Regions from separate parts of the Massilia sp. CMS3.1 genome, predicted to be linked through region 1. Evidence: predicted binding sites of a transcription regulator. Region 1 holds the regulator's gene; each other region holds the start of a gene.

Region 1 (9,678 bases):
CACTCCAGGGTCTGCTCAGGCGGCGAGGCGAACATCGTGAACAGGCGCGCGGTGTCGGCGCCGTACTGCTCGATTTGCGCTTGCGGGTCGATGCCGTTGTTCTTCGACTTCGACATCTTCTCGGTGCCGCCGATGTCGACCGGCTGGCCGTCGCTTTTCAGGGTCGCGCTTTGCGGACGGCCCTTGTCGTCGAACACGAGTTCGACGTCCGCCGGGTTGAACCAGGTTTTTTTACTCGACGCGTCTTCGCGGTAATAGGTCTCGTTCAGGACCATGCCTTGCGTGAGCAGGTTGACGAACGGCTCGTCGAATTTCACCAGGCCGAAGTCGCGCATGACCTTGGTCCAGAAGCGCGCGTACAGCAGGTGCATGACGGCGTGCTCGATGCCGCCGATGTACTGGTCCATCGGCATCCAGTAATCGTTGCGCGCGTCGACCATCGCATCGTTCGCACCCGGCGAGGTATAGCGCATGTAATACCAGGACGAGTCGATGAAGGTGTCCATCGTGTCGGTCTCGCGGCGCGCCGGCTTGCCGCATGTCGGGCAATCGCAGGCCAGGAAAGCCTCATCCTTGTTCAGCGGGTTGCCGGTGCCGTCCGGGACCAGGTGCTCGGGCAGCACGACCGGCAGGTCGCTTTCCGGCACCGGGACCACGCCGCACTCGGCGCAGTGGATCATCGGGATCGGGGTGCCCCAGTAGCGCTGGCGCGAGATGCCCCAGTCGCGCAGGCGGAAGGTCACCTTCTTGTCGCCCAGGTCCTGCGCGGCCAGGTCGCCCGAGACCGCGTTCACGGCCGAGGTGTAATCGAGGTCGTCGTACTTGCCCGAGTTGATCGTGCGGCCGTTTTCCTTGTCGCCATACCACGCCTGCCAGGCCTCCAGCGAAAACGCCTGGCCTTCGACTTCAATCACCTGCTTGATCGGCAGGTCGTATTTTTTGGCGAACTCGAAATCGCGCTCGTCGTGGCCCGGCACGCCCATCACGGCGCCGTCGCCATAGGTGATCAGGACGTAGTTGCCGACCCAGACCGGGATTTGCTCGCCGGTGACCGGGTGCGTCACGAACAGGCCGGTCGGCATGCCCTTCTTTTCCATCGTCGCCATGTCGGCTTCGATGACGGAACCGAGTTTGCACTCGGCGATGAAGGCGCCGAGTTCCGGATTGTTCTTTGCGGCGTGCTGGGCCAGCGGATGTTCGGCGGCCACGGCGCAGAAGGTCACGCCCATGATGGTGTCGGCGCGGGTGGTGAAGACGTACAGTTTGCCTTCGTTGATCAGCTCACCGGCGTCGTCCATCACCACGTGCGGGAAGGCGAAGCGCACGCCGACCGACTTGCCGATCCAGTTGGTCTGCATCGTGCGCACGCGCTCCGGCCAGCCCGGCAGTTTGTTGTCGACGTAGTCGAGCAGTTCGTCGGCGTAGTCGGTGATGCGCACGTAGTACATCGGGATCTCGCGCTTTTCGATCGGCGCGCCCGAACGCCAGCCGCGGCCGTCGACGACCTGCTCGTTGGCGAGCACCGTCTGGTCGACCGGGTCCCAGTTCACGGTACCGGTCTTCTGGTAGATGATCCCCTTCTCCAGCATCTTGAGGAACATCCACTGGTTCCACTTGTAGTACTCCGGCTTGCAGGCGGTCATCTCGCGCGACCAGTCGATGGCGAGCCCCATCGACTCCATCTGCCCGCGCATGTGGGCGATGTTTGAATAAGTCCACTCGGCCGGCGGCACGTTGTTCGCCATCGCCGCGTTCTCGGCCGGCATGCCGAAGGCGTCCCAGCCCATCGGCATGAGCACGTTGTAGCCGTTCATCCGCAGGTAGCGGTACATCACGTCGTTGATCGTATAGTTGCGCACATGGCCCATGTGCAGCTTGCCGGATGGGTAAGGCAGCATCGAGCAGGCGTAGTACTTACCCTTCGGGAAACGTGGGTCGTGCTCGACGGCCTTATAGGCATCGATCGACTTCCAGTACGCCTGCGCGGCCTGTTCAACTTCGGCGGGACTATATTTATCTTGCATGATCTTCTGCGGACGGAATGTGGGAGGGTGGAGCAGAACATTATACTGGTTCATCTGGGAAGAGCTGGGGTCAGCCTGACCCCAGCCGTCCCAGCCGTTACGGCGAGCACCGGATATGGCGCATGCCCCTCCAGCTCGCGCAGAAAGTCCTGCTCCAGGTAATGTGGAATCTTGTGGAACTCGGCCAGCACACGTGCACGAAATTCGGCGTGCTCGTGCCAGCGTTCGGCCGGCAGGCCGAAGTAGTTGACGGCGCAGGCCGATACGGTAATGCCGGGCCAGTGCCGGGCCAGTGTCATCAGGTAGCGCCGCATGGCGCAGACCTTGCCGATCGCGAGCACGCTGTCGACCTCGGCCAGGTCCATGCTTTGCGCCACTTGACGGCGGCCGAGGATGACGTTTTCGCCGGTGTTGGTGGCTTCAAGCTCGAGGATCAGGATGGAGGGCGGCATGCCGAGTTCAATGAGCCGCTCGGCGATGACGTCTGCTTCCGGGCGTGACTGCCCTGCCGTGGCGCCCCCGGAGACCAGCAGCCGCTCGAACATGCCGCGCTGCCAGAGTGCGTGCGTCGCACGGCAGAATTCGTCGACGCCGTGGCGCGTACCGAACAGGAAGCCGAGTCGCGCGGGACGTAGCGGCAAGGCCGGCATCACATAACGCGAGATGGAAAGAAGATCGTCTGCGGTCATGGCCAGGTCGATGCAGTGCTCATCACCTTGGGAACGCATGGGGTGGTGGGGCTGCTGCTGTGCGCTGACTGGCCGCCATGATCCGCGCGGACACAAGCGCACCTTTATGGTCGAGGTAGTGTCCGAATGTCAGACCCCAGCCTGTTCGTTTAACGCAGCACCAGTTCCAGGGCCGGCTTCTCGCCGTAGTCTTCGTAACGCTCGTTGATGCCGCCGACGCAAAACACGATCTCGTCGATCAGGTCCGGCAAGCGGGCGCGCAGGGCGGCGCTGTCGGTGATGACGATTTCCAGCACCTCGTTCGGCTGCAGCCGGAACTTGGTCATGTTCTCTTCGTCGCGCAGGTAGCTCAGGCAATCGACCCAGGCGTCGATGGTGTCGCCCGACACCGTATGAAAGCCGAAAGCGCTGCGGCTCTCGGCGAGAAAAGTCGCCTCGTTGACGATTGCCGCGCCGTTCAGTTCTGCCACTGCCATTGCATCATCCTTTCAGGGACAGTACGTCCTGCATGTCGTACAGGCCATTCGCCTGGTCGGCGATGAAGCGCGCGCCGCGCAGGGCGCCGTGCGCGTACGTCACGCGGCTGCTCGATTTATGCGTGATTTCGATGCGTTCGCCCGTGCCGGCAAAGAGTACCGTATGGTCGCCGACGATGTCGCCACCGCGCACGGTGGCAAAGCCGATGGTCGAGGGATCGCGTTCGCCGGTGACGCCTTCGCGCCCGTACACCGCGCACTCCTTCAGGTCGCGACCCAGCGCATCGGCGATGACTTCGCCCATTTTGAGGGCGGTGCCGGAGGGCGCGTCGACCTTGTGGCGGTGGTGCGCCTCGATGATCTCGATGTCATAGCCTTCGGCGAAGCTTTTCGCGGCCATTTCCAGCAGTTTGAGCGTCACGTTCACGCCCACGCTCATGTTCGGCGCGAACACCACGGCGATTTTTTCGGCAGCGGCAGCAATGACCGCCTTGCCGGCGTCGTCAAAACCGGTGGTGCCGATCACGATTTTGACGCCGTGATCGGCGCAGTACGCCAGGTGCTGCAAGGTCCCTTCCGGGCGCGTGAAATCGATCAGGCAGTCGGCATTGGCCAGTGCATGCGCGAGATCGGATTCGATCGTCACACCGGTGGGCTGGCCCGAGAAAGCACCGGCGTCATGGCCGATGAACGGGGAACCCGCGACGTCGAGGGCGCCGGCGAGCACGGCATCGGGTGCGGCGGCGATTGCCTCGATCAGCATGCGGCCCATGCGCCCGCTGGCGCCGGCGACCGCGATTTTCAGTGGCGTCATGACGGTTTTATGGGGTGTTCGAGGAAGTGGCGGGCGTGGCGGCCGTCGAGGGATCGACCGGACGGGCAGCGGTTGCTGCCTCGGCTTTTTTCGCCTCCTTGACAACGTTCTTCGCCGGGCCGGCGATGCGGGCGATGTACTCGCGCTCGGTCGGCAGGTTGCCGCCTTCGAAACGTTCGACCACGTCATCCTTGAAGAAGATGGTAACGCGGCTGGTGGTCAGCTCGCCATTGCCGCGCGCGAGATAGAACGGGAAGTCCCAGCGGTCGGCGTGGAACATGTCCGTCAACAGCGGCGTGCCGAGCAGGAAGCGCACCTGTTCGCGGGTTTGCCCCACTTTCAGCTGGGTCAGCATTTCTTGCGAGACGAAGTTGCCTTGCTGGATGTCCGGGCGGTAAGGCGAGAAGATCCACAGGAATTTCTGCAGCTTCGTGCCTTGCGTCGTTTGCGCACCGGCATTGGCCAGCGACGCCGACTTGCCGGCATCGGATGCCAAGGCGGCTTCGGACGTATTCACCGGTGCGGCCGGTTGAGTCTGGTTGCGCCACGACGCGCAGCCGGACAGTACGAGCGTGCAGGCAAGGCCGGCGGCAAGCGCAGCGCGGGTCTTGGAGCGATGAACAACGGCATCAAAGAGACGCATAAGTAACCTCAAAACGTTTAAGCGGGAGCTTCCAAAACGCTATATCATAAAGCACTCCGCCCATCTACGAGTAACAAACATGAGTAACAGTCCCACCGACCTGAAGGCGAGCGGCCTGAAGGCGACCTTGCCGCGCCTGAAGATCCTCGAAATTTTCCAGAACAGCGAAGTGCGCCACCTGACGGCGGAAGACGTCTACAAAATCCTGCTGGCCGAGAACATGGACGTCGGCCTGGCGACCGTCTACCGGGTGCTGACCCAGTTCGAGCAGGCGGGCCTCTTGAACCGCAACCACTTTGAAACCGGCAAGGCGATCTACGAACTGAACGCCGGTTCGCACCACGACCACCTGGTCTGCCTCGATTGCGGCCATGTCGAGGAATTCTTCGACGAAGAAATCGAATCGCGCCAGAACAAGATCGCCGCCGAACGCGGCTTCAAAATCGCCGAGCACGCATTGGCGATCTACGGACATTGCATCAAGCCGGCGTGTCCGCATCGCGGCGGCCGGTGATCCCGGGTTGCACCCGCAATGAAAGACGGCGCCGATGGCGCCGTTTTTTGTTGCTACCTTACGTATAGTGCCCTATGAATGACTCAACGCATTCGACAACAACTTGGCCGTGATATCGACAATCGGAATCACGCGCTCATACGCCATGCGCGTCGGGCCGATGACCCCCAGGGTGCCGACGATCTTGCCGTTCACCTCGTAGGGCGCGGTGACCACGCTCATCTCGTCCATGGGCACCAGCTTCGATTCGCCGCCGATAAAAATCTGCACGCCGCCGGCCTTGCTCGACATGTCGAGCAGTTGCATGAGACCGGTTTTTTGCTCGAACATCTCGAACATCTGGCGCAGCGAACTCATGTTCGACGACAGGTCCGACACCGACAGCAAATTGCGCTCGCCCGAAATGACCATCTCTTCGCTGCCTTCGGCCATCGCCTCGCTGCCGGCTTGCACGGCCGTTTGCATCAGGCCACCGATGTCCTCTTGCAGCTGGCGCAATTCGCCCGTCAGGCGCCTGCGCACTTCATCGAACGTGAGACCGGCGAAGTTCTGGTTCAGGTAGTTGGCCGAGTGTACCAGCTGGGACGGCGTGTAATCGACCTCGGTGAGCAGCAGGCGGTTCTGCACGTCGCCGCGCGGGTCGACGATGACGAGCAGGATGCGCTTTTCGGACAGGCGCAGGAATTCGATTTGCTGGAATACCGACTCGCGGCGCGGGCTTTGCACGACGCCGGCGAATTGCGTCAGCGACGACAGCATTTGCGCCGCGTTGGCGATGAGTTTTTGCGGCTGCTGGGCCGGCAGGTGCATGCGCCCGGCGTCGACACCGTGCTGGCCGTCCAGGTGCTGCACCGTCAGCAAGGTGTCGACGAACAGGCGGTAGCCGCGCGGCGTCGGCACCCGTCCGGCCGAGGTGTGGGGACTGGCGACATAGCCCATCTCCTCGAGGTCGGCCATGATGTTGCGGATCGTGGCCGGAGACAGGTCGAGGCCGGAAATTTTCGAGAGCGCGCGCGACCCGACCGGCTGGCCGTCGGCAATATAACGCTCGACGAGGGCTTTCAGCAGGGTTTGGGCTCGGGTTTCAAGTTGCATGGGGAGTGGTCGCGCGCAGAATGGTTGCGCACCTATTATGCACCTTCAGCCCTACCCTGTGGGCTCAGACGTGTTCGCGCTTGAGCCAGTCCAGCAATCCATCGAAGTTCGCCACAATCGCATCCGGTTGCACGCCCTCTTCCAGGTGGCGCCGGCTGGCGGTGCGATTCATCCAGACCGCGCGCAAGCCGGCGCGCTGGGCGCCCTGCACGTCGAGCAGCAAGTCGTCGCCGACATACACCGCCTCGAATGGCGCCACGCCCAGCGCGGCGCAGGCGGCGTGGAAAATCGCCGCATCCGGTTTCGCGCGGCCGAAACTGGGCGCCGCCACCGAGGCATGAAAATGGTGGGCCAGGCCGATCGTCTGCAGGTCGGCGTTGCCGTTCGTTACCGAGCCGACCAGCACGCGCCCCTTCAAGCGCAGCAGGCCGGGCAGCACATCGTCGTAGGGAATCACGGCGTTGCGCGCGGCAAAGAATTCAGTCATCGCCAGGGCGACCTTGCCGACATCCTCGCCGGCCTGCTCGAACGCGGCGGTCAAGCCGGCGCGGCGCAGCGCGCCCAGGTCGAGCTGGAATTCGGGACGCCGCGCCAGCAGCTCGAGACGCGCCTGGCGCAGGCTGTCGATGGTAAACCGTTCGGCCACGCGCGGCGCGTTGTCGGCAAGCCACGCGAACAGGGTCTGCTCGGCCTGCACGATAACCGGCGCGATCGGCCACAGCGTATCGTCGAGGTCGAACAGGATGGCTCTGGGCCAGGGACGGCGGTGGGAAGGTTTCATCGGCGGCGGTCGTATCGGTGGGTCCAGCATAGCGAGGCCAGCGGCGAAATGCAAACGGGCCGCGGCTGCAGGAGCGCCCGCCCTGCGCTTCGTTACACCGTGATACAAAGCCTAATGAGCCCGGGCCTTGTCAAATGCTCTAAAATGATGGGCAAACTTCTACCATGCGGCCCGGCGCCTCTCATTTGCGCGCCTTGCCCCTTCCCATTTTTTGGAGAAATTATGATTCGTTCCCCCCTGCGTGCCGGCCTCGCGCTGGCATGCGCGCTCAGCCTGTCCGCCTGCGGCGGCGGCGACGGTGATGTCTTCATCGGCGGCAATGTGTCCGGTGTGACCAAGGCCGGCCTGGTGTTGACGAACAACGACGGCGACGACCTCGCTGTCGAGCCGAACAGCACCTCCTTCTTCTTCGCGACCCGCGTCGAAACCGATGCCGGTTATAACGTCAAGGTCAAGAGCGTGCCGCCGAATGTCGACGGCATCGGCAACTGCGTCGTCAGCGGCGGCTCGGGCAAGGCGGTCTTCAATATCACCACCGTCCAGGTGTTCTGCAACATCCGCACGCATAAGCTCAGTGGCAACATCATCGGCCTCGGCAGCGCTACCGGCCTGGAGCTGGTGAATGGCAGCGACCGCCAGACGATCGCGCCGACCGGTGCCGATCCGCAAACCTTCAACATGGCCCCGGTGACGGAAGACCTGGCTTACGGCGTTACCATCCTGCGCCAGCCGGCAGGCCGTAACTGCGCGGTCGAGAACGGTACCGGCAACATGCGGGAAGCCGACATCGGTAACGTCGTCGTGCGTTGCACCCAATAATTCTGTGGAGGCTAATTTGAAGAAATCGATCCTGGCGCTGTGCGCGCTGACCCTGGCAGCCGGTCTCTCGGCCTGCGGCGCCGGCTCCTCGGACTATACGATTGGCGGAACGGTCGTCAACCTGCAGTTCGGCCCCCTGGTCCTGGTCACGAATGGCATGGAAGTCGCCATCCAGCCGCAAACGGATGCCAACGGCAAAATTGCATCATCGACGAGCTATTCATTCCCGAATCAGTTGAAATACGGCGAAACCTACAACATCACCATGAAGCCGATCGGCACGGACGCGGGTGGCGCAACGATCTATCAGCAGCCGCCGCACCAGATCTGCGGGCCCTCGACCGCGGCGGGCAACGTCACGGCTGATACGGCAGGACGCCTGTCCGTCATCAATGCGGTATTCATCTGCACCCTGGCCAGCCACACGATCGGCGGCACGATCACCGGCCTGGCGGCGGACGGCCTGACTTTGAATAACGGCGGCAGCAAGCTTCCGGTGGTCAAGGATGCAACAACCGGCGCCTATCCGACCAGCTTCACCTTCCCTACGGCCGTGACTTACAAGCAGACCTACGGCGTGACGGTCCTGGATCAGCCAACTGGCCAGACTTGCAGGGTTGCCAATGGCGCCGGCGAGATGGGCGACGAGAACATCACATCCATCAGCATTACCTGCACCACGAACCCCACCTGAGCGAACGGGAGCAGACATTCACAACGCCTATGTCGATCATTTCGAAAGAAAATTAGACGTATATGTTGTAGTGCACCATAATTGCACCTGTCTCCTCCAACTCTCCTCAGAAAAGAATTGGATTTAGCCCGCCCGCAACGGCGGGCTTTTTTTTGCCTGCATTTTCGGGGGAACTAGAGCGCCTAACAAAAGCTCCAGGGCAAGGCGCATCGCCGAAGACAGTACCCTTTGTACGGCGAGACGATGCAACGCCGCCATGGGGATTTTGTTGGGCGCTCAGCCGAATTTAGTGGCGGCGGGGAGGCGCTTGCCGACCACCTTCACCACTGCCATTTTCTCGCTGCCGACCGAGACCATCGCATCGGCGCGTACTTGCGCCTTGTAGCTCTCGGCGCTGGCGTAGGTGCTGACGCCGACGACGAGGGCGGCGACCAGGAACAACGATTCCATGTGTTTGAGGACGTTCATTTCAGACTCCCTGTGGTGAAGTGACATGCCGTTGCGGCTTTCGATGGGAGGACTTTAGCAAGCGCCCTTCTCTCTTTCCATCGGACTGCGACGGACTGCATAAAGCGCAGGATGAAGCGCGCAAAGCGGGGATATGAGGGGTTTGTGCGCTGCGGCACGGATGAGGCGGGGAAGGCAGGACGCGGCGCTGGGGCCGCGTTCGTGGTGGCTGGCGCCGGGACGCCGCCGGCTTACAGGGGCTTGAGGATGTTCGACAACGCGACGTACTGCTCCAGGCTGACGTTTTCAGGCCGCACGCCCGGATCGATGCCCGCTTCCAGCAGCTGGGCTTCGGTAAACATGCCGGCCACGCAATTGCGAATGACCTTGCGCCGCTGCGAGAACGCCTTTTGCACCACGGCCGACAGGGTCAAGCCGTCGACGGCGAGTTTATTCCGGGTCGGCACCATGCGTACGATGGCCGACTCGACCTGGGGCGGCGGATCGAAGGCGGTCGGCGGCACGATGAACATCAGCGACATGTCGTAGCGCCATTGCAGCATCACCGACAGGCGGCCATAGGCCTTGGTGCCGGGCTCGGCCACCATGCGCTCAACCACTTCCTTTTGCAGCATGAAATGCTGGTCCTCGACCAGGTGCGCAAAATCGGCCAGGTGGAACA
Region 2 (9,678 bases), on a different contig from region 1:
CAGGGCCGGCTTGTGGCCATGATGGCGGTGCACCAGCAGCAGCCGCGTGCCTGGACGGCTGACGACGTCGCCCTTGTCGAGGCCGTCGTCGACCGGTGTTGGGCCCACATCGAGCGTGTGCGTTCGATGGAAGCGCTGCGTGAAGCCGACCGGCGCAAGTCCGAATTCCTCGCCACCCTGGCACATGAGTTGCGTAATCCGCTCGCGCCGATTCGCAATGCGCTCGAACTGCTGCGCCTGGCCGGCGACAAGCCGGCGATGCTCGAACGGGTACGCGGGACAATGGAGCGCCAGGTCGACCAGATGGTCCATCTCATCGACGATTTGATGGAGGTCGCACGCATCTCGAACGGCAAGATGGACTTACAGATCAAGCGCGTCGATTTGCAGTCCGTCATCGCGAGCGCAGTGGAAACCAGCCTTCCGTTGGTACAAGCCGGGGGGCACCAGCTCGCGCTCGATGTGCCGGACGAACCGCTGTGGATCAACGTCGATACGGTGCGCCTGAGCCAGGTGCTCAGCAATCTCCTGTCGAATGCGAGCAAATATACGCTCAAGCACGGCCGGATCAGCATTTCCGCCCGCACCAGCGGCGACACCGTCGTCATCGTCGTCGCCGATACCGGAATCGGGATCGCCAAACCGGATCTTGCTCGCGTATTCGATATGTTCTCCCAGGCGCCGAACAGCATCGTCATATCGAAGGGTGGCCTGGGTATCGGCCTGTCGCTGGTTCGCCATTTGGTCACCCTGCACGGCGGAAGCGTAACGGCATCCAGTGCAGGACCCGGGCACGGTAGCACCTTCACCATTTGCCTGCCGCAGGCGCCGGGAAACGACATGGACGCACCTGGCCTGCTCGAAGAGCCTGGCATCGCTGCGCCAGCCGACCGGTCGAAGCTGTCGGTACTGGTAGCCGACGACAATGTCGATGCCGCTGATACCTTGTCCTTCCTGTTACGCGAAAAAGGACATGAGGTGCGTGTGGCCTATGACGGCCAAGAGGCCATGCGTATCGCCGCCTCCTTCGCACCAGATCTGGCATTTCTCGACCTGGGCATGCCGCGCATGGATGGGTATCAGGTCGCGCGTGGCCTGCGCGCGCTTCCCGGGCTTGCAAACGTCAGGCTGGTCGCTTTAACCGGCTGGGGGGCACAAGAGGATCGGGCGCGGACGCACGCCGCTGGCTTCAACGACCACTTGCTCAAGCCCGCTTCGCTTGAGAGGCTCAATGAAGTGCTGGCATCCGCCTCGCGTCAGACCCCAAACTGGAATCGCCTGGAGTCTTTTTAGAATCGCTGCAGGCGCTGCATTCGTCAGGGACGCGACAAGCAGCGCTACCACTTGCGCTGGTAGCCACCCAGGAACAAAAAAAGCGGCCCTCGCGGGGCCGCCATGTCTTGCCTGATGCGGGCGCGTTACACGAACGCCGCCAGCGCACCTTTCATCTTCTTCAAGGCCGCCGACTCGATCTGGCGGATGCGCTCGGCCGACACGCCGAACTCTTCGGCCAGCGTGTGCAGCGTCGCACCGGAGCCGTCGTCGTTCGCCAGCCAGCGTGCTTCGACGATGCGGCGCGAACGCGGGTCGAGTTTACCCAGCGCCGTTTCGATGCCTTCGGACTGCAGGCGCGTGACCTGCTCGGCTTCCAGCACCTTGGTCGGCTCCTGCATATCCGACGACAGGTAGGCGATCGGCGAGAACTTGTCGTCTTCGTCGTCAGTCGGCGCTTCGAGGGCAATGTCGCGGCCCGAGAGGCGGGTTTCCATCTCGATCACTTCTTCGCGCTTGACGTCGAGCAGCTTCGCCAGGGCGTCGACCTGGGTCGGGGTCATCGCGTCCAGGCCCACTTTGTTGCTGCGCAGGTTGAAGAACAGCTTGCGCTGGGCCTTGGTCGTGGCGACCTTCACCAGGCGCCAGTTCTTCAGGATGTATTCGTGCATCTCGGCTTTGATCCAGTGCATCGCGTACGACACCAGGCGCACGCCCTGGTCCGGGTCGAAACGCTTCACTGCCTTCATCAAACCGATATTGCCTTCCTGGATCAGGTCGGCGTGCGGCAGGCCGTAGCCGAGATAGCCACGCGCAATCGACACCACCAGGCGCAGGTGCGACAGCACCAGATTCTGCGCGGCGTCGAGATCGTTCGCGTCGCGCAGCCGCTTTGCCAGCGAGACCTCTTCCTCGTGGGTCAGCATCGGCAGGCGGTTGACGGCGGAAATATACGCGTCAATATTGCCGAGCTGCCCGGTGAAACCGAGGTTCAGGGCACGATTGCTGGTCGGAACCAATGCGGATTGTGCGGACGTCATATCTTTTCCTCTAAATTAATCTTTGCGGCATCGTCAAGTCCACCGGGACATCCCGGAGGCTGACTGCACGACGTCGTGCTTGATGCGTGTCAGACCTTGTTTACCTTCGCTTGAGCACATATATTAGCACTCTCCATAGGAGACTGCCAGCGACCCGCCAGAAACGGCGGGGCGTTTAAGTTTCATTAAAGTATTTCCCTCAGGAATCTAAAAAATAGCTGATTTACTTTAGAGCAGAATCAAGCACAACTGTTGAGATAGCTCAAACGTGCTTCGGCTTGCGATGGCGGTCAAGGCCCAGATTACGGGGTCGGGATGCCCGTTTTCTGTTAGTTGCCGCACGGAGCAGGCAGGTCGGAGGCAGGTGCGCCACTGTCTGGCGTGGTAGCGGCGTGCATGCCTACACGCGGGGGCGTGAAGAATTGCGCAGAGTCACGATATGGAATAGACGGCCGCAAAAAAACGGGCGATACAGCCTCAGCCATACCACCCGTCCTGTTGCGTCAGGAAGCGCTCAGCGCATGCGCGCCAAGTGCCTTTGTACCGACAACAGTGCACCGGTCAGCCCCAGCCCGGCGCTAATGGCCAGCAAGCCGCCCACTTCCAGCGCGCCCAGCGGCGCCAGCTGGAATTCCGACGCATACAGCCGCGCGAACTCGGCAATCGCGCCGTTCAAAGGATTCAAGGCCAGCATCACCGCACCCAGGGCCACCGCGCCGGCGCACAGGCCGAGCAGGGCGCCGGTGTAATAGAACGGTCGGTGGATGAAGTTATCGGTAGCGCCCACTAACTTGGAGACGCCGATTTCCTCGCGCTGGGTCAGTACCTGCAGGCGGATCGTGTTGAATACGACGGCGATCACGACCACGCCGAGCGTGATGGCCAGCAGCAGCAGCGCCAGGCGCAAGATGGCGAGCAGGGCGGCCAGGCGCTTGACCCAGGCCGAGTCGATCTGCACCGTGTCGACCTGAGGCAGGGCGCTCATCTGTTCGACGAGGGCGTCGAGGTGCGCGGCGTTCAGGGCACTGGAAAAGCCGGCCAGCCTCATCACATAGCTGTCGGGCAGTGGATTGTCGCCCAGCGTATCGAGCGCCTCGGACAGGCCGCTGCGCTCCTTCAGGTCTTCGAGCGCCTTCTCGCGCGGCACGAACTCAATGCGGGCCTGGCTGCCTTGCAGGATCTGGCGCAACTGGGGTTCGAGCGACTGCGCATCCTCGCGCGTGGCGTTCGGCTTGACGAACAGGCTCACTTCCGGATCGACCGCGAGCTGCTCGGACATCGGACGCACGTTGTCGAGCAGGGTGATGCCGGCAAACGGCAGCGCCAGCGCAACGGCGACGACCAGCACATTGAACAGGAAGGTACCGGGCGCCTTGCGCACGGTGGAGAGCGCCGAGGCGAATGCGAAGCGGTGTTCGCGCAACCACGGGCTCATGCCGCACCTCCAACACGGCCAGTAGAGGCGCGCTCATGCGGGACCAGCTGGCCGTGTTCGAGCCGGATCACGCGCGCCGCGCCGTCCAGCACTTCCTCGTCATGGGTCGAAATCAGGCAGGTCACGCCCACCGAGTGGAAGGCGCGCAAGGCGTCGAGCACCTTGTCGGCCGCCACGCGGTCGAGGTTGGCCGTCGGCTCGTCGGCCAGGATGATCTGCGGCCGGTTGACGATCGCGCGCGCGATCGCCACGCGCTGCTGCTCGCCGCCGGACAGTTCCAGCGGATGCGCCTTGGCTCTGTCCAGCAAGCCGACTTTATCGAGCGCGGCGCGTGCGCGCTGTTCGGCGCCCGCTTTCGGCGCGCCCGAGACCAGCAGCGGCAGCATCGTGTTGGCCAGGATGCTCCGGTCGTTCAGCAGGCGCTGCTGCTGAAAAATAAGCCCTAATTTGCGCCGCAGGAAAGGGATGCCGGGCTTTTTCAGCTGACCGATGTCCTGGCCGAACACGATCACGCGCCCGCTGCTGGGACGCTCGATGGCGGCGATCATTTTCATGAGCGTCGACTTGCCGGCGCCGGAGGGACCGGCGAGATACACCAGTTCGCCCTTATTGATGTTCAGGGACACCTCGCGCAGGGCGCTGGCTTCCTGGGAATATTTCTTGGAGACGGAGTGGAATTCGATCATTGGCCGCGATTCTTATCTGTTAACCCAGCAGCGCTTCAACGAACTCTTCTGCATTGAACGGCTGCAGGTCGTCCAACTTTTCGCCGACACCGATGAAGTACACCGGCACCGGACGCGTGCGGGCGATCGCGGCCAGCACGCCGCCCTTTGCCGTACCGTCGAGCTTGGTAATCACGAGGCCGGTCAAGGCCAATGCGTCATCGAATGCCTTCACCTGGGCCAGTGCGTTCTGGCCGGTATTGCCATCGATGACGAGCACGAGCTCGTGCGGGGCATCCATCATGCCCTTGCCGATGACGCGCTTGATCTTTTTCAGCTCTTCCATCAGGTGCAGCTGGGTCGGCAGGCGGCCGGCGGTATCGACCATGACGACATCGACGCCGCGCGCCTTGCCGGACTGGACTGCGTCGAACGCGACTGCCGCCGGGTCGCCCGAGGCTTGCGAGATCACGGTGACGTTGTTGCGCTGGCCCCAGACCATCAATTGTTCGCGCGCGGCGGCGCGGAAGGTGTCGCCCGCGGCGAGCAGCACCGACTGGCTTGATCGCTGCATGTGCTTGGCGAGCTTGCCGATGGTGGTGGTCTTGCCGGCGCCGTTGACGCCCGCGATCATCATCACCAGCGGCGCATGGCGTCCCAGTTCGAGCGGCTTTTCCAGGGGCTGCAGCATCTCGATCATCAGCGTTTTCAGCGCGGCCTTGACGGCGGCGGCGTCGAGCAGCTTGTCTTCCTTGACCCTGCGGCGCAGGCTGTCGAGCAGGAACTGGGTCGCGTCCATGCCGGCGTCCGACATCAGGAGCGCGGACTCGAGTTCCTCGTACAGGTCTTCGTCGATGCGCGCGCCGACGAACAGCAGCGACAGGTTGTTCGACGTCTTCGACAGCCCGGCCTTCAGGCGCGTCATCCAGGACTTTTTCTTCTCCGCCTCGCTGATCGGGCGCTCGGCCGTCTCTTCGATGAAGAGCTCGGCTTCAGGCACAGCTTGCGCAATGGGTGCGGGGGCAGGCGTGGGCGCCGGTGCGGGAAGGGGGGGGGCGGGCGCAGGAACAGGTACCGGCGCGGCGGATGCCGGCAGTAGCTCGCTTGGCGCCGTTTCGGGACCGGCTTTTTTTCTCTTAAAGAAACTAAACATGGATTGAGTGGTGGAGGGTAGTGCATGCACATGCCGGGTTCGATCACCGGCACGACGAAATGGGTCGCGCGTATTTTACCAGAGGGGCGTACTGACGAATCGACAACGAATGGGTGCGGCCAGGCCATCGCCTTGGCTTTCATCGCGCTGGTAGCGCTATTTCTCACGCATCCCACGGCCGAACTGGAGCCGCTGCTTCCTGAACACTGAGGGGGCCGTCCTTATTGACGGTTGCGGACCCACCAGTTGCCCTTCTTTTCCGCCACGACGGGGCTCAGGCGCCAGACACCGTAGGGATTGTTGAAGAGCGAGCCCGGACCGTAGTCGATCGCCGGGACCTGTTCGACCCGGTACACCTGCTTGCCCTCGCTGACCGAAAACGTATGGCCGTCAGCCAGGGCCGGCGCATGTTCGAGCAGGTAGCGCGTGAAGAAGCGCAGCATATCGGCAGCCTGTGTCTTGTCGTCCGCACTGGTGATCGCTTCCGGCAAGCCGAAGTTGTGCATGCCGCAGGAGTACACGTCGGCGCCGGCCACATACACCACCAGCGCCCGGTGCGCGCTCAATTGCTCGAGCTGCTCGCACATGTCGATCCAGTAGGCGGGGGCATGGGCGATGCCGGTGCTGTCCACCTTCACGCCCAGGCCGGCGGCGTCGATGACTGCCGCGCCGGCGCGCATCATCGCATCGGCCGCGGCGCGCGAGCCGCCCGGTCCCATCAGGTAGGCCACCGTCCTGTGCGTGTCGATATCGGCCATGGCTTCGGTGGCGGCCCAATGCGGGCCAGCCTTAGCAAAGTCGGTTGCCAGCTCCGGGTCGGCCCTTTGCAGCACGAGTTCGCAGGTAAATCCGGTTTCGGTGTCGCGCAATACAGTTCCGTCAAGCGTGTATCCGGTGCCGCTGGCGATGATTTCTTCGGCCAGGGCGCTGCTGCTGTCCCACGGGCCGGGAATGCATAAAACCACTTCTGGGGTGTTGCTCACGGTGCTACGTCTCCTTTTTATTCTGCGTCGGCGCCCTTGAGAGGCGCATGATTGCTGCTGGAATGGGCTGTACCATAACGACTTGCCTGTTTGCAAAGCAGCCTGCCCGTCGAGCAGCATAGCTTGTTCGGCGTAATGATGCTCTTGGCAATTGGAGCAGGGGTGTGGGGCATGCAGGCGGCGTGGTCAGGCCCGGATCATGCGTTCCGGCGCGAGCGTGGCCGCCTCGAGCTTGGGCCTCGGTTGTACCCAATGTCCGCCGTTGTCCAACCGGGTAACGAGGTCCGGATACGTCTGGACCATATCCAGCAGGCCCGTGTGGCCGCATTGTTGCGGTGAAAAGCCGGGATCTGTACGCCGCATGTACTGGCCGAGTGCACCGAGGCCTACCCAGCCTTCCGCCGTTTCGGCCGCTAGCAGGGAGACCGCCGCCAGCAGCGCGCGCGGTCGGCGTTTTACGATCTTGGGCGGCTCGCTTTTCGCCTGCTCGGGTTGCGCCGCCGCGTATTCGAAGAATTGGTCCGAGGCATTGCGCAACGCGTCCGGCGTCTTGGCTTCGCCGACGATGCACACACTGGCGCCACGCCCGCGCAGCTTGCGGCAGAGATAGGCGAAGTCGGAATCGCTGGTGACGATGCAGAAGGTGTCGACCCGGCCATCGAACATGAACTCCAATGCGTCGAGCGCCAGCGCGATATCCGCAGTGTTCTTTCCCGGCGCATATTGGTATTGCAAGCATGGCGTGAACGCCGATCGCAACAGCGCGTCCTGCCACTTGTTCGCCAGCGTCGTATGGTTGCCATAGCCTTGGCGTACGACGACACGGCCGAACTGCGCGCACATTTTTAGCGCGTAATCGAGTATGTCGGGACCGGTATTGTCGCAATCGACAAGCACTGCGACACGCCCTGCGGCCTTTAACTGTTCCGGCATTAGCTTATCTGTCCTTACTGGTGAATAAATGGCTGTTCAATGAAATGGCTTTCAAACCGAACGCTGATTTCAAAATATATCTCAAGCAGGAGCACGGCAGTCGATAATATGGCTTCAACAATCCTTTGCGAACGAATGTCGACCGACTCCTACCAATCCGTCTACCGCGAAAAACTGCTTGAACACCTGCTCGTCGGGGAGTTGTTGAAGTATTCGTGGTTTGAGCACGGCGCCTCGCTCGAAGTGTCGCAGCCGGCAATCGACCGCGCGGGCCACGATATCGTCCTGGAAGCGAATGGCGTTACCCGCCATGTCCAGTTGAAGACGTCGTCGACGGTTGCAACAACAGGGCGGCAGAACGTGCATCTGGGCCTTGCCCAAAAGCCGTCAGGATGTGTGATTTGGGTACGCTTCGATCCAGCCTCGATGGTCCTTGGGCCTTTCCTGTTCTTCGGTTCCGCCCCGGGCGCGGCTTTGCCGGCGCTCGATGGCTTTAAAGTGGCCATGCATACGAAAGGCAATGCACAAGGCATCAAAGCACAGCGGCATGGCCTGCGGGTAGTGCCGCTGTCGAAGTTCAAGGCAGTGGACACGATCGCTGCGCTCTACGCCACGCTGTTTGGCAAGCCCGGCCACGACAAAGCCCCTGCAATGCAGGGGCCGCCTGTCGAACCGCGTTGCGTACTCAGCCAGCCTTCGCCACTGTCAGGCCTGGATTGATCACGCGTGCGCCGCTTGCCGGTCTTTGCTGCCCTCGACGGCGAGGATCTTGCCCGCCGGGGCCAGGCGCGGTGAGCTTGCCGGCTGCAGCTCCGCCACACTGCACTGTCGACACCGCGAACTCTTCTGTCAGATTTTCGCAACGATTCCGACCACGAACTGCAGAGTTATGAGTGAACGTGACCAGAATTTTCATACAATGTAACAATTGGCGAATGTTGGTTACTGACGCTTCAATGCTGGAACCAGCCAAGATCAGGAGAGCGATGAAATTATCTAAAACAATACTTGTCGTTGACGATAATGCCGACGCTGCCGATATGACCGCGCAAGTCCTGCAGTGTTATGGGTTTACGGTACAGGTCGCCTATGGGGGACCAGAGGGCCTTGCCGCTGCGCGTATCCAGCATCCTGCGCTGATTTTTCTCGACATCGGCATGCCTGTGATGGACGGCTATGAAGTAGCGAAGGCCGTTCGCGCCGATAAAACGCTTGGCGAGGTGAAGCTCGTCGCGCTGACGGCCTGGGGCGATGAGGCCTCACGTGTCAAGGCCAAGGCAGCGGGATTCGACATCCATCTGTTGAAGCCCGCAAACCCAATGCGGCTCGTCGAAATAGCAGACACCGGCTTGTAAGCAGACAGTCTTCTATGTTGCACGGCATCCACAACTGATGGTGCCACGAGGACAGATTTAGTAAACTGAGCGCGCATCGTATTGACGTTCGTCCTCCTACACCGCCTGCCATCACAGTATGCATGGCAACATGACAAGCCAGCAATGACATTCGCAACAGACCAACAACTCAATCACGATAGCCTGTCCCGTACATCACGGGCCGTGCTGGCCATACGTACCGCTGTTTTCGACCAATGGGAACACGAGGTGCGCGCCCGGGTGGAAGGGGCGGCGCAGCTGCTGCGCCCCATTTTGATCAACACGATGCCGGCCTTCTACGACAACCTTGCCGAATCTCTCACGCCGGACTATCCGCGGGCGAATGCAACCAGCAACACGAACGTTGCAGGGGTTCATGGGAACGAGCGCGCGCGCACGACCACGTACAGTGCGGCCCAGGTCATCCACGAGTATCAAATCCTGAAAGAAGTCCTGTTCCGGGTTGCGTCCCAGTCCGGGATTGCCTTTCAGGCCAGTGAGTCGCAGGTTATCGAAGTGTCGATCAATCTGGCCATGCGTGACGCGGTACGCGAGTTTTCTCACATGCATGAGGGACTGCGTCATCGGCTGGCGGCCACGCTCACCCACGACATGCGGACGCCTTTGTCAGTCGTGCTCAACGGCTCCCGCTTGATTGAGAAAACGACCAGTCTCGATCACGCGCAGATGGCGGCGAGCAAGATACGGGACCAGGCCGCTCGGTTAAGCGAAATGATTACCAGCCTTGTCGATGCGTTAACCTACGACCAGGCCGACCATTTAACACTTGCGCCATCGACCTTCGATATGCACGCATTGGC
Region 3 (9,678 bases), on a different contig from region 1:
GCCAGCAGGGAGGCCATCGCCTGCTCGCGCGTCACGGCCGGATCAAGCTTCTGCGCGACGATCGGCTTGGCGGGCTGCGGCGGCGCCGTGGGGGTCTGCTCGTCCTTGCAGCCGGGGAGCAGGATGGCTGCCAGCAGGGCGGTGGTCAACAGGGATGCGCCGCGTGGAATCATGATGGAGCCTCGTGAAAAACGTGAGGCCATACTAGCCGATGCGTGACTGCCGGGCAATCCTAGCGCCGACAGCCACGGACCGGACGGAGCGATCAAGCGTCGGCGATCTCTTCCTTCAGCGACCCCATGTCGATCACGTACCGAAAACGCGCATCGCCCTTTTCGACCTTTTTATATGCGTCGTTGACGTCCTGGATACGGATCATCTCGATTTCCGGTCCAATGCCGTGATCGGCGCAGAAATCAAGCACTTCCTGGGTGTCGGCCAGGTTGCCGATCAGGGAGCCGGCGATCGAACGGCGCTTGAGCACCAACTGCATGTTATCGACGGGCGCCAGCGGCTCGAGCGCGCCGACTACGCACAGCACGCTGTCGCGCTTGAGCAGCTTGACGAACGGGTTCAGGTCGTGTTTTTCGGGCACGGTCGAGAGGATGAAATCGAAGCTCGTCGCCAATTCCTCGAATGTCTTCTTGTCCTTCTCCAGCACCGCCTTGAAGCCGAGCTTCTGCGCCTCCTCGATCTTGTCCTCCGTTGTCGTAAACAAGGTCACCTCGGCGCCCATCGCCTTGGCGATCTTTGCCGCCATATGCCCGAGTCCCCCCATGCCAATCACGCCGACCTTGTCGCCCGCCTTCACACCCCAGCGCTTCATCGGAGAGTAGGTGGTCACGCCCGCGCAGAGGATCGGCGCCGCCACTTCCGGCCTCAAGCCTGCCGGGATCTTCAGCACGAACTCTTCTTTTACCACCAGGATGTTCGAATAGCCGCCGAAGGTATTGTCGCGGCCATAGATGTTTTCGCCGGCCTTCGATGTCGGGAGCATCGGGCCGTTGTAGGTGGCCAGCCAACTGTTCGGGCTGCCGCAGTAATTCTGGTCGCCGCACTGGCAAGCCTCGCACTGGCCGCAACTGTCGATCATGCAGCCGACGCCGACCATGTCGCCTACGGCATGGCGCTTCACGCTCGGGCCGACTTTCGTCACGCGGCCGACGATCTCGTGGCCAGGCACGCAGGGGTAGACCGTGTTCGACCACTCGTTTTTGACCTGGTGAATATCGGAGTGGCAGACGCCGCAGTACAGCACATCGATTTCGACTTCGTGCGCGCCCGCTTCCTCGCGCTCGAATTCGTAGGGTTTCAGGCGGCTGAAGGAATGCTTGGCCGCGTAGCCGGTGACTTTGATCATGGTCGCTCCTTGGGAAGTGGAGCGGGAACGATAGGTCCGGGGAGGCGGCCATGTCTGTTAGATTGCGCGCACTGGAGGCAGAAGAAGCGGTCCCGCAAGGTTTTGCGGCCGTCAGCTCGCCAATCGTAAAAAAGCCTGCAAGGCGCAAACCTTGCAGGCTTTTTTGTATGCAGCAGAGCGCCGGCGAACCGGCGCCGGCCGACATTACATCATGCCGTCCATACCGCCCATGCCGCCCATACCACCCATGCCGCCCATGCCGCCGGATGGCTTGTCTTCAGCCAGTTCCGAGACCATGCAGTCGGTGGTCAGCATCAGGCCGGCGATCGACGCTGCATTCTGCAGGGCCGAACGGGTGACCTTGGCTGGGTCCAGCACGCCCATTTCGACCATGTCGCCGTAGGTGCCGTTGGCAGCGTTGTAGCCGTAGTTGCCGGTGCCGGCCAGAACGGCTGCGACGACGACCGATGGCTCTTCGCCAGCGTTCTGGACGATCATGCGCAGCGGCTCTTCCATTGCGCGCAGGACGATCTTGATACCGGCTTCCTGGTCAGGATTGTCGCCCTTGACGGTGATCGAAGCACGGGCACGCAGCAGAGCGACGCCGCCGCCTGGCACGATGCCTTCTTCAACCGCGGCGCGGGTGGCGTGCAGTGCGTCTTCGACGCGTGCTTTCTTTTCCTTCATCTCGACTTCGGTGGCAGCGCCAACCTTGATCACGGCAACGCCGCCGGCCAGCTTGGCCACGCGCTCTTGCAGTTTTTCGCGGTCGTAGTCCGAGGTCGCTTCTTCGATCTGGACGCGCACCATCTTGACGCGCGCTTCGATGTTTTCAGCAGCGCCGGCGCCGTCGATGATGATGGTGTTTTCCTTGCCGACTTCGATACGCTTGGCCTGGCCGAGTTCTGCCAGCGTGACCTTTTCCAGGGTCAGGCCGACTTCTTCAGCGATGACCTGGCCGCCGGTCAGGACAGCGATGTCTTCCAGCATGGCCTTGCGACGGTCGCCAAAGCCTGGTGCCTTGACAGCAACGGTCTTCAGGATGCCGCGGATGTTGTTGACGACCAGGGTCGCCAGCGCTTCGCCGTCGATGTCTTCAGCAACGATGACCAGCGGACGGCCGGCTTTCGCGACTTGTTCCAGTACCGGCAGCAGGTCACGGATGTTCGAGATCTTCTTGTCGCACAGCAGGACGAATGGATTCTCGTGGATAGCGACTTGCTTGTCCGGGTTGTTGATGAAGTACGGCGACAGGTAGCCGCGGTCGAACTGCATGCCTTCGACGATGTCGAGTTCGTCGTTCAGCGACTTGCCGTCTTCGACGGTGATGACGCCTTCCTTGCCGACTTTTTCCATCGCTTCAGCGATACGCTCGCCGATCGAGTAGTCCGAGTTGGCGGAAATGGCGCCGACCTGGGCGATTTCCTTGGTGGTGGTGCATGGACGGGCGATCTTCGCCAGCTCTTCGACGGTGGCAGCAACTGCCTTGTCGATGCCGCGCTTGAGGTCCATCGGGTTCATGCCGGCGGCAACGAACTTCATGCCTTCGCGCACGATGGCTTGTGCCAGCACGGTCGCGGTGGTGGTGCCGTCGCCGGCGTTGTCGCTGGTCTTCGACGCAACTTCCTTGACCATCTGCGCGCCCATGTTCATGAGCTTGTCTTTGAGTTCGATCTCTTTCGCGACCGACACGCCGTCCTTGGTGACGGTTGGCGAACCGAACGAACGGTCCAGCACAACGTTGCGGCCTTTAGGGCCCAGGGTCACTTTGACTGCGTTGGCGAGGATGTTCACGCCTTCGACCATCTTGGCGCGCGCTGCGTCGCCGAAAATTACTTCTTTAGCTGCCATGTTGTTTGCTCCGATTTATTCGAGGATTTTTGAAGGAGAATTACTTGACCAGCACGGCCATGATGTCTTCTTCACGCATCACCAGCAGTTCCTGGCCATCGACCTTGACGGTCTGGCCCGAGTACTTGCCGAACAACACGCGGTCGCCGACCTGGACTTCCAGGGCGCGCAGCGTGCCGTTGTCCTGGACCTTGCCGTTGCCGACAGCCAGGATCTCGCCCTGGTCCGGCTTTTCAGCGGCTGCATCAGGGATGATCAGGCCGGAGGCGGTTTTGGTTTCCTGGTCGAGACGCTTGACGATGACGCGATCGTGCAGTGGGCGAAGATTCATGCAGAACTCCTTATTCAGTGGTGTGGACTAGCTATTTGCTTCGAGTGCCGCACCGTACATACGTTGCGGCTTGAAAGGGTTGTTAGCACTCTCAACTAACGAGTGCTAATTATAGGGACGATATAGGGGTATTTCAAGCGGCTAAGTTGCAAAATAAATTGCATTGGCTTGATCGGGATCAACATATGCAGGCAGGATGCGTTACCTGACTGCCTGGTCAGGAGCCCCGCACGCCCTATGACACGCCGTCCTGCCAAACACGCTATCCTGTTGACTGTCAAACCTGATCCCACCTATAGTTACGAATGATTTCCGAATTCCAAGACTTATCCGACAAAATCGAGCGGCTCGCCGAGCTCGTTGGGTCGCTGCGCAGCGAGAATGCGCAGCTGCGCCAAACTAACCTGCTGCTGAACGAAGTGAACATGGCGCTCGTCGAGCGCATTGTCGAGGTCCAGCACAGGGTCGAAGCCGTGATCGAGCAATTGCCCGCGCCCGAACCCGAAGAAGAGAAAGACGCTGAACCCATCGATACCGAGGCTACCCAATGATTTACCTGGATGTGACGATCATGGGCCAGCCTTACCGCCTGGCCTGCAAGGAAGGCGAGCAGGCGACGCTGCGCGACGCCGTGCGCTACCTCGACGGCAAGATGAGCGCGCTGCGCGACTCGGGCAAGGTGAAGGGCAATGACCGCATCGCCGTGATGGCCGCGCTCAGCGTGGCGGCCGAATTCCTGTCGGTCAAGTCGCCGCAAGGTCCGCTGTCGGACATGTCCATGCTCGAGGTCAAGCAAAAACTCGAAGCGATGCACAGCGTCCTCGACCAGACCCTGGCACCGCAAGAAAATCTGTCTTGAACGGCCAAATTCGTTTGACATGACGGTTCAAGGGAGTAAACTCCGTTTCACCCTGCGGTGTTCGAGATTGCCATATATTCCTTGAACCATTTACACGCATAGGTTGCGGGATAGTGTTTGATGGGCGTGAGCGTCGCTAGTTCGACGAACCCGAAATTGAACTGACTGTGACCACCTTGAGCCATTAGGTTCGGGATGCCGGCAAAAAACGGCACAGGCGGGGCACTATTCCAGAAAGCGGTTGCGGGCATGTGCACGCAGCCGTTTTTTTATGCGCGCACTGTTTTGTGACCGCGTGTTTTTGTTTGCAGGAGTGTCCGCTTGATACGCTACTGGTTGATGAAATCCGAGCCCGATGAAGTCAGTTTCGACGACGTTCTGGCGGCTCCAGGGCAGACAGTTGCTTGGTTCGGCGTGCGCAACTATCAGGCCCGCAATTTTCTGCGCGACGGGATGCAGGTCGGCGACGGCATTCTGTTTTATCACTCCAGTTGCGCCGTTCCCGGTGTCGCGGGAATCGCAGAAGTCGTGAGCGGTCCTTATCCGGACGCCACCCAATTCGACAGCGCCGGTAAATACTTCGACCCGAAAGCGACGCACGCGCAACCGCGCTGGATATCGGTCGACGTGCGGGCAAAAGAGAAGGGGCGCTATTTGCCGCTGTCCGACATGCGTGCGATTCCCGCATTGGAAGACATGGTCTTGCTGCAGAAAGGCAGCCGCTTGTCGATTTCGCCGGTGACGAGCGGACAGTGGAACACCATCCTCGCCTTCATGCGTGCCAAGGACTGATTCAGCATTCAAGCGCACAACATGCTGGCAACGCCGTGGCGCTGGCCGCGGCCGTGCTGCGCTGCGTCGGCGCTGGTGCAACTGCCGCGCGCGGCTGAGAGGCGCCCATGTGCGCCATGCTGATGGGACTGAAGGAAATTGCCCCACGCGACGTGGCTTCGACAATCGGCGGCCCATGGTCTAGTATGCCTGTCTCATCCTTTTGATAGACAAGGCGTGCCGATGGCTACCCCGTTCCAAGTTTCTCCCACGCTGCCTGCCGATGTGCAGGCCGGGCCTGGCCTCAGAGGGGAGGGCGGATGGACCCGTCCATGATCCTGGCCCTGCTGGCAATGGGCGCCTTTGGCGGCTTTGCCGCCGGCCTGCTCGGCATCGGCGGCGGCATGATCATGGTGCCCTTTATTACCATGGTGCTGACAGCGCGTGACGTTCCCGAAGCGCTGGTCGTGCACATGGCGATTGCCACCTCGCTGGCGACCATCATGTTCACCTCGCTGTCCTCGGTGCGCGCGCACCACAAGCATGGGGCGGTGGTCTGGCGCATCGTCAAGTTGCTGTCGCCGGGCATCGTGGTCGGCTCGATGATCGGGCCCTGGATCGGCAAGCAGATGAATGCGTCGACGCTGGCCTGGTTCTTCGGCGCCTTCGTCGCCTTCTCGGCCACGCAAATGCTGGTCAACAAGAAGCCCGCCGCTGCGCGCGACTTGCCCGGCACGGCCGGCATGTTCGGCGCCGGCGGGCTGATCGGCGTGCTGGCGGGACTGGTGGGGGCGGGCGGCGGTTTCATCTCCGTGCCCTTCATGACCTGGTGTGGCGTGCGCATCCACAATGCCGTCGCCACCAGCGCCGCGCTCGGCTTTCCGATCGCGCTGGCGGGCACGGTGGCGAATATATTCTATGGCTGGGGCGAGCCGGGACTGCCTGAATATTCGCTCGGCTACATCTATGTGCCGGCGCTGGCGATCATCGTTGCGGCCAGCATGACGATGGCGCCGCTGGGGGCGCGCACCGCGCACCGGATGCCGGTGCGGCAGTTGCAGAAGGTGTTCGCGGTGATTCTTTACACGCTGGCCGCTTACATGTTCTGGAAAGCGTTCCAGTAAACGCTTACGCCCGGACCGCCTGCTTGCCGTCGCGCGAATATGCCCAGCCCAGCATGATCAGCGCCGCCACGATCATCGGCAGCGACAGCACTTGCCCTGAGGTGATCGGCATGCCGGCGATCGTCGTCTCCCAGTCCGGCACCCGGAAGTATTCGGTGAAGAAGCGCGCGCAGCCATATAGCAGGGTGAACATCGCGCCGACCGCAAGGCGTGGACGCGCACGGCGCGCGTACGGCCACAGGATCAGGAACACGACGATGCCGTCGATGATCATCTGGTACAGCGGCGACGGATGGCGCGGACCGTCGACACCGGGCCAGATCATTGCCCACGGCAGGCTCGGGTCGGCGATGCGGCCCGGCAGTTCGTGGTTGATGAAATTGCCCAGGCGCCCGGCGGCGTAGCCGAGCGGCACCATCGGGGCGATGAAATCATACACGTCGAGCACATTGCGTTTCGACTTGCGTGCCCACAAGGCCATCGCGATCAGTACGCCGATGAACCCGCCGTGGAAGGACATGCCGCCTTTCCACACCTGGAAGATCTCGAGCGGATTGGCGAAGAAATGCGCCGGCTGGTAAAACAGGACTTCGCCGAGGCGCCCGCCGACCACCACACCCAGCATGCCGTAGAACAGCATGTCGTCCAGGTCTTCGTTCTTCCAGCCCTGCGCGGCGATGTGCGGCTGCTTGATGCGCACGCGGCCCAGCAGCAGGAACAGGCCGAACGCGACCACGTACATCAGGCCATACCAGTGAATGTCCACCGGGCCGATCGACAAGGCGACCGGGTCCGGATTCGGGTGTACCAGCATTATATTTTCCTTAATAATTCCAAAAAGCCCCGCAGCACGGGCGAGACATTGTCGCGGCGCCAGGCCAGGCCCAGTTCGACGAGCGAAACAGGGCCGGCAAGGGCACGGTATTCTACGCCGGGGCGCATCAGGTTCGACACGGATTGTGGCACAAGTGCCAAGCCCATGCCTGCGGAGACGAGGCTGACGATGGTCTGCATCTGGATCGCTTCCTGGCCGATCTCGGGAGATAGCCCCGCCTCATGGAAGCAACTGAGGATGGCGTCATACAAGCTCGGCGCACTCTTGCGCGGAAAAATGATCAGGGGCAGCTGGCGCAGCGTTGTCAGGTCAATCGGCTTTCCGCCGTCCGGGAGTACGCCGCTTGGTGCGCACAGTACCAGCGGCTCTTCCAGCATTTTCACGTAGTCGAGCTGGGTCAGCGCTTTTTCCGACAGCGGCGGAATGATGAGGCCGGCGTCGATGCGCTCATGCAGCAAGTCGTCGACTTGCACGTCGCTGGTCGCCTCCTGCAGCACGAGCTGAACGTTCGGATAGGCCGCGCTGTAGTCGCGCAGCAGGGACGGCAGCACGCTGTAGTCGGCCGGCGTGACGAACGACAGCGCCAGGCGCCCCGATTCGCCGGCGGCGGCGCGGCGCACCAGTTCCGGCAGGGCGCCAGCGCCCTCCAGCAGGCGCCGTGCTTCCGGCAGCAGGGCGGCGCCCGCGCTTGTGAGCGCAACTTGTCGCCGATTGCGCAGGAACAGCGGCGCGCCAAGGGTCTGTTCGAGCGCGGCGATGGTCTGCGAGAGGGGTGGCTGGGTCATGTGCAGGCGCTCGGCGGCGCGGCCGAAGTGGAGCTCTTCGGCGACGGTGACGAAATAACGCAGCTGGCGCAGTTCAAGGTTCATCGATATGCATTTCTATGAGTTTTGGTGCCTCTGATATGTTTTTCGACTCACAGGCACGCAAATCTTATATTTGACGCCTGGAGTAGTGCAAGGCATTCTTACAAAACTGTCATCAAGGAGTTCATCATGGCCGACCAGCCGCGCTACAACCGCCGATCCCGCAACGTTACCGAAGGCGTCGCCCGCAGCCCGAACCGTTCGATGTATTACGCGATGGGCTATGAAAAGGACGATTTCACCAAGCCGATGATCGGCATCGCCAACGGCCACTCGACCATTACACCCTGCAATTCCGGCCTGCAAAAACTGGCCGACATCGCGATTTCGACGGTGAAAGCGAGCGGCGCCAACCCGCAGGTGTTCGGCACGCCGACCATTTCGGACGGCATGTCGATGGGCACCGAAGGCATGAAGTTCTCGCTGATCTCGCGCGAGGTGATTGCCGACTGTATCGAAACCTGCGTCAACGGCCAGTGGATGGATGGCGTCGTCGTCATCGGCGGCTGCGACAAGAACATGCCGGGCGGGATGATCGCGCTGGCGCGCGCCAACGTGCCGGGCATTTATGTCTACGGCGGCACGATCAAGCCGGGTAACTGGAAGGGGAAAGATCTCACCATCGTCTCCGCCTTCGAGGCGGTCGGCGAATTCACGGCCGGGCGCATGAGCCAGGAAGATTTCGACGGCATCGAGAGGAACGCCTGCCCCTCGTCCGGTTCCTGCGGCGGCATGTACACGGCCAACACCATGTCGTCCTCCTTCGAGGCGCTCGGCATGTCGCTGATGTACTCGTCGACGATGGCCAATCCGGACGACGAAAAAGTCGGCTCGTGCGCCGAATCGGCGCGCGTGCTGGTGGAAGCCGTGAAGCGCGACCTGAAGCCGCGCGACATCATCACCCGGAGATCGATCGAAAATGCGGTGTCGCTGATCATGGCCACCGGCGGCTCGACGAATGCCGTGCTGCATTACCTGGCGATCGCCCACGCGGCCGAAGTCGAATGGACGCTGGACGACTTCGAGCGCATCCGCCTGCTAGTGCCGGTCATCTGCAACCTGAAGCCCTCGGGCCAGTATGTCGCGACCGACCTGCACAAGGCGGGCGGCGTGCCGCAAGTGATGAAACTGCTGCTGGACGCCGGCCTGCTGCATGGCGACTGCATCACGATTACCGGACGTACGCTGGCCGAAGAACTGGCCGACGTGCCTTCAACGCCACCAAGCGGGCAGGACGTGATTCGTCCGCTGGACAAAGCGCTGTATGCGCAGGGCCACCTGGCGGTCCTGAAGGGCAATCTGTCGCCGGAAGGCTGCGTGGCCAAGATCACGGGCCTGAAGAATCCGGCCATCACTGGCCCGGCGCGCGTGTTCGAGGACGAGTATTCAGCGATGGACGCGATCATGGCCAAGCGCATCAACCCCGGTGACGTGCTGGTGCTGCGTTACCTGGGCCCGAAGGGCGGACCGGGCATGCCGGAAATGCTGGCGCCGACCGCCGCGCTGATCGGCCAGGGATTGGGCGAGTCGGTCGGCCTGATCACGGATGGCCGCTTCTCGGGCGGCACCTGGGGCATGGTGGTCGGCCACGTGTCGCCGGAGGCCTTCGAGGGCGGCACGATCGCGCTGGTGAACGAGGGAGACTCGGTGACGATCGATGCGAATACGCTCCTGATCCAGC

Evidence for each region. The regulator HrcA, encoded in region 1, represses chaperone genes, less so after heat shock. The targets are predictions, from matches to a motif close to TTAGCACTCNNNNNNNNNGAGTGCTAA.
Region 2: the regulator HrcA is predicted to act here: its motif matches at 2,436-2,462, upstream of rpoH (RNA polymerase sigma factor RpoH).
Region 3: the regulator HrcA is predicted to act here: its motif matches at 3,625-3,651, upstream of groES (co-chaperone GroES).

What each region holds. Positions count from the first base shown of each region.
Region 1 covers NZ_JBIMES010000015.1:69,048-78,725, reverse strand. The annotation lists gene leuS (leucine--tRNA ligase) at 1-2,024, opposite strand, end outside; gene ACHAC9_RS20510 (YdcF family protein) at 2,075-2,752, opposite strand; gene ACHAC9_RS20505 (barstar family protein) at 2,863-3,189, opposite strand; gene dapB (4-hydroxy-tetrahydrodipicolinate reductase) at 3,194-4,003, opposite strand; gene ACHAC9_RS20495 (outer membrane protein assembly factor BamE) at 4,011-4,646, opposite strand; gene fur (ferric iron uptake transcriptional regulator) at 4,726-5,160, shown strand; gene hrcA (heat-inducible transcriptional repressor HrcA) at 5,233-6,255, opposite strand; gene ACHAC9_RS20480 (HAD family hydrolase) at 6,320-7,036, opposite strand; gene ACHAC9_RS20475 (hypothetical protein) at 7,259-7,855, shown strand; gene ACHAC9_RS20470 (hypothetical protein) at 7,872-8,549, shown strand; gene ACHAC9_RS20465 (hypothetical protein) at 8,826-9,017, opposite strand; gene rsmA (16S rRNA (adenine(1518)-N(6)/adenine(1519)-N(6))-dimethyltransferase RsmA) at 9,248-9,678, opposite strand, start outside.
Region 2 covers NZ_JBIMES010000004.1:375,741-385,418, reverse strand. The annotation lists gene ACHAC9_RS09445 (ATP-binding protein) at 1-1,293, shown strand, start outside; gene rpoH (RNA polymerase sigma factor RpoH) at 1,419-2,312, opposite strand; gene ftsX (permease-like cell division protein FtsX) at 2,827-3,747, opposite strand; gene ACHAC9_RS09430 (cell division ATP-binding protein FtsE) at 3,744-4,433, opposite strand; gene ftsY (signal recognition particle-docking protein FtsY) at 4,453-5,565, opposite strand; gene ACHAC9_RS09420 (hypothetical protein) at 5,590-5,775, shown strand; gene ACHAC9_RS09415 (DUF4261 domain-containing protein) at 5,787-6,548, opposite strand; gene ACHAC9_RS09410 (NYN domain-containing protein) at 6,735-7,481, opposite strand; gene ACHAC9_RS09405 (hypothetical protein) at 7,617-8,201, shown strand; gene ACHAC9_RS09400 (response regulator) at 8,468-8,836, shown strand; gene ACHAC9_RS09395 (sensor histidine kinase) at 8,981-9,678, shown strand, end outside.
Region 3 covers NZ_JBIMES010000005.1:350,981-360,658, reverse strand. The annotation lists gene ACHAC9_RS11210 (hypothetical protein) at 1-173, opposite strand, end outside; gene ACHAC9_RS11205 (NAD(P)-dependent alcohol dehydrogenase) at 266-1,360, opposite strand; gene groL (chaperonin GroEL) at 1,565-3,211, opposite strand; gene groES (co-chaperone GroES) at 3,252-3,542, opposite strand; gene ACHAC9_RS11190 (hypothetical protein) at 3,848-4,093, shown strand; gene ACHAC9_RS11185 (cell division protein ZapA) at 4,090-4,401, shown strand; RNA gene ssrS (6S RNA) at 4,448-4,629, shown strand; gene ACHAC9_RS11175 (EVE domain-containing protein) at 4,726-5,193, shown strand; gene ACHAC9_RS11170 (sulfite exporter TauE/SafE family protein) at 5,493-6,296, shown strand; gene lgt (prolipoprotein diacylglyceryl transferase) at 6,301-7,110, opposite strand; gene ACHAC9_RS11160 (LysR family transcriptional regulator) at 7,110-8,000, opposite strand; gene ilvD (dihydroxy-acid dehydratase) at 8,127-9,678, shown strand, end outside.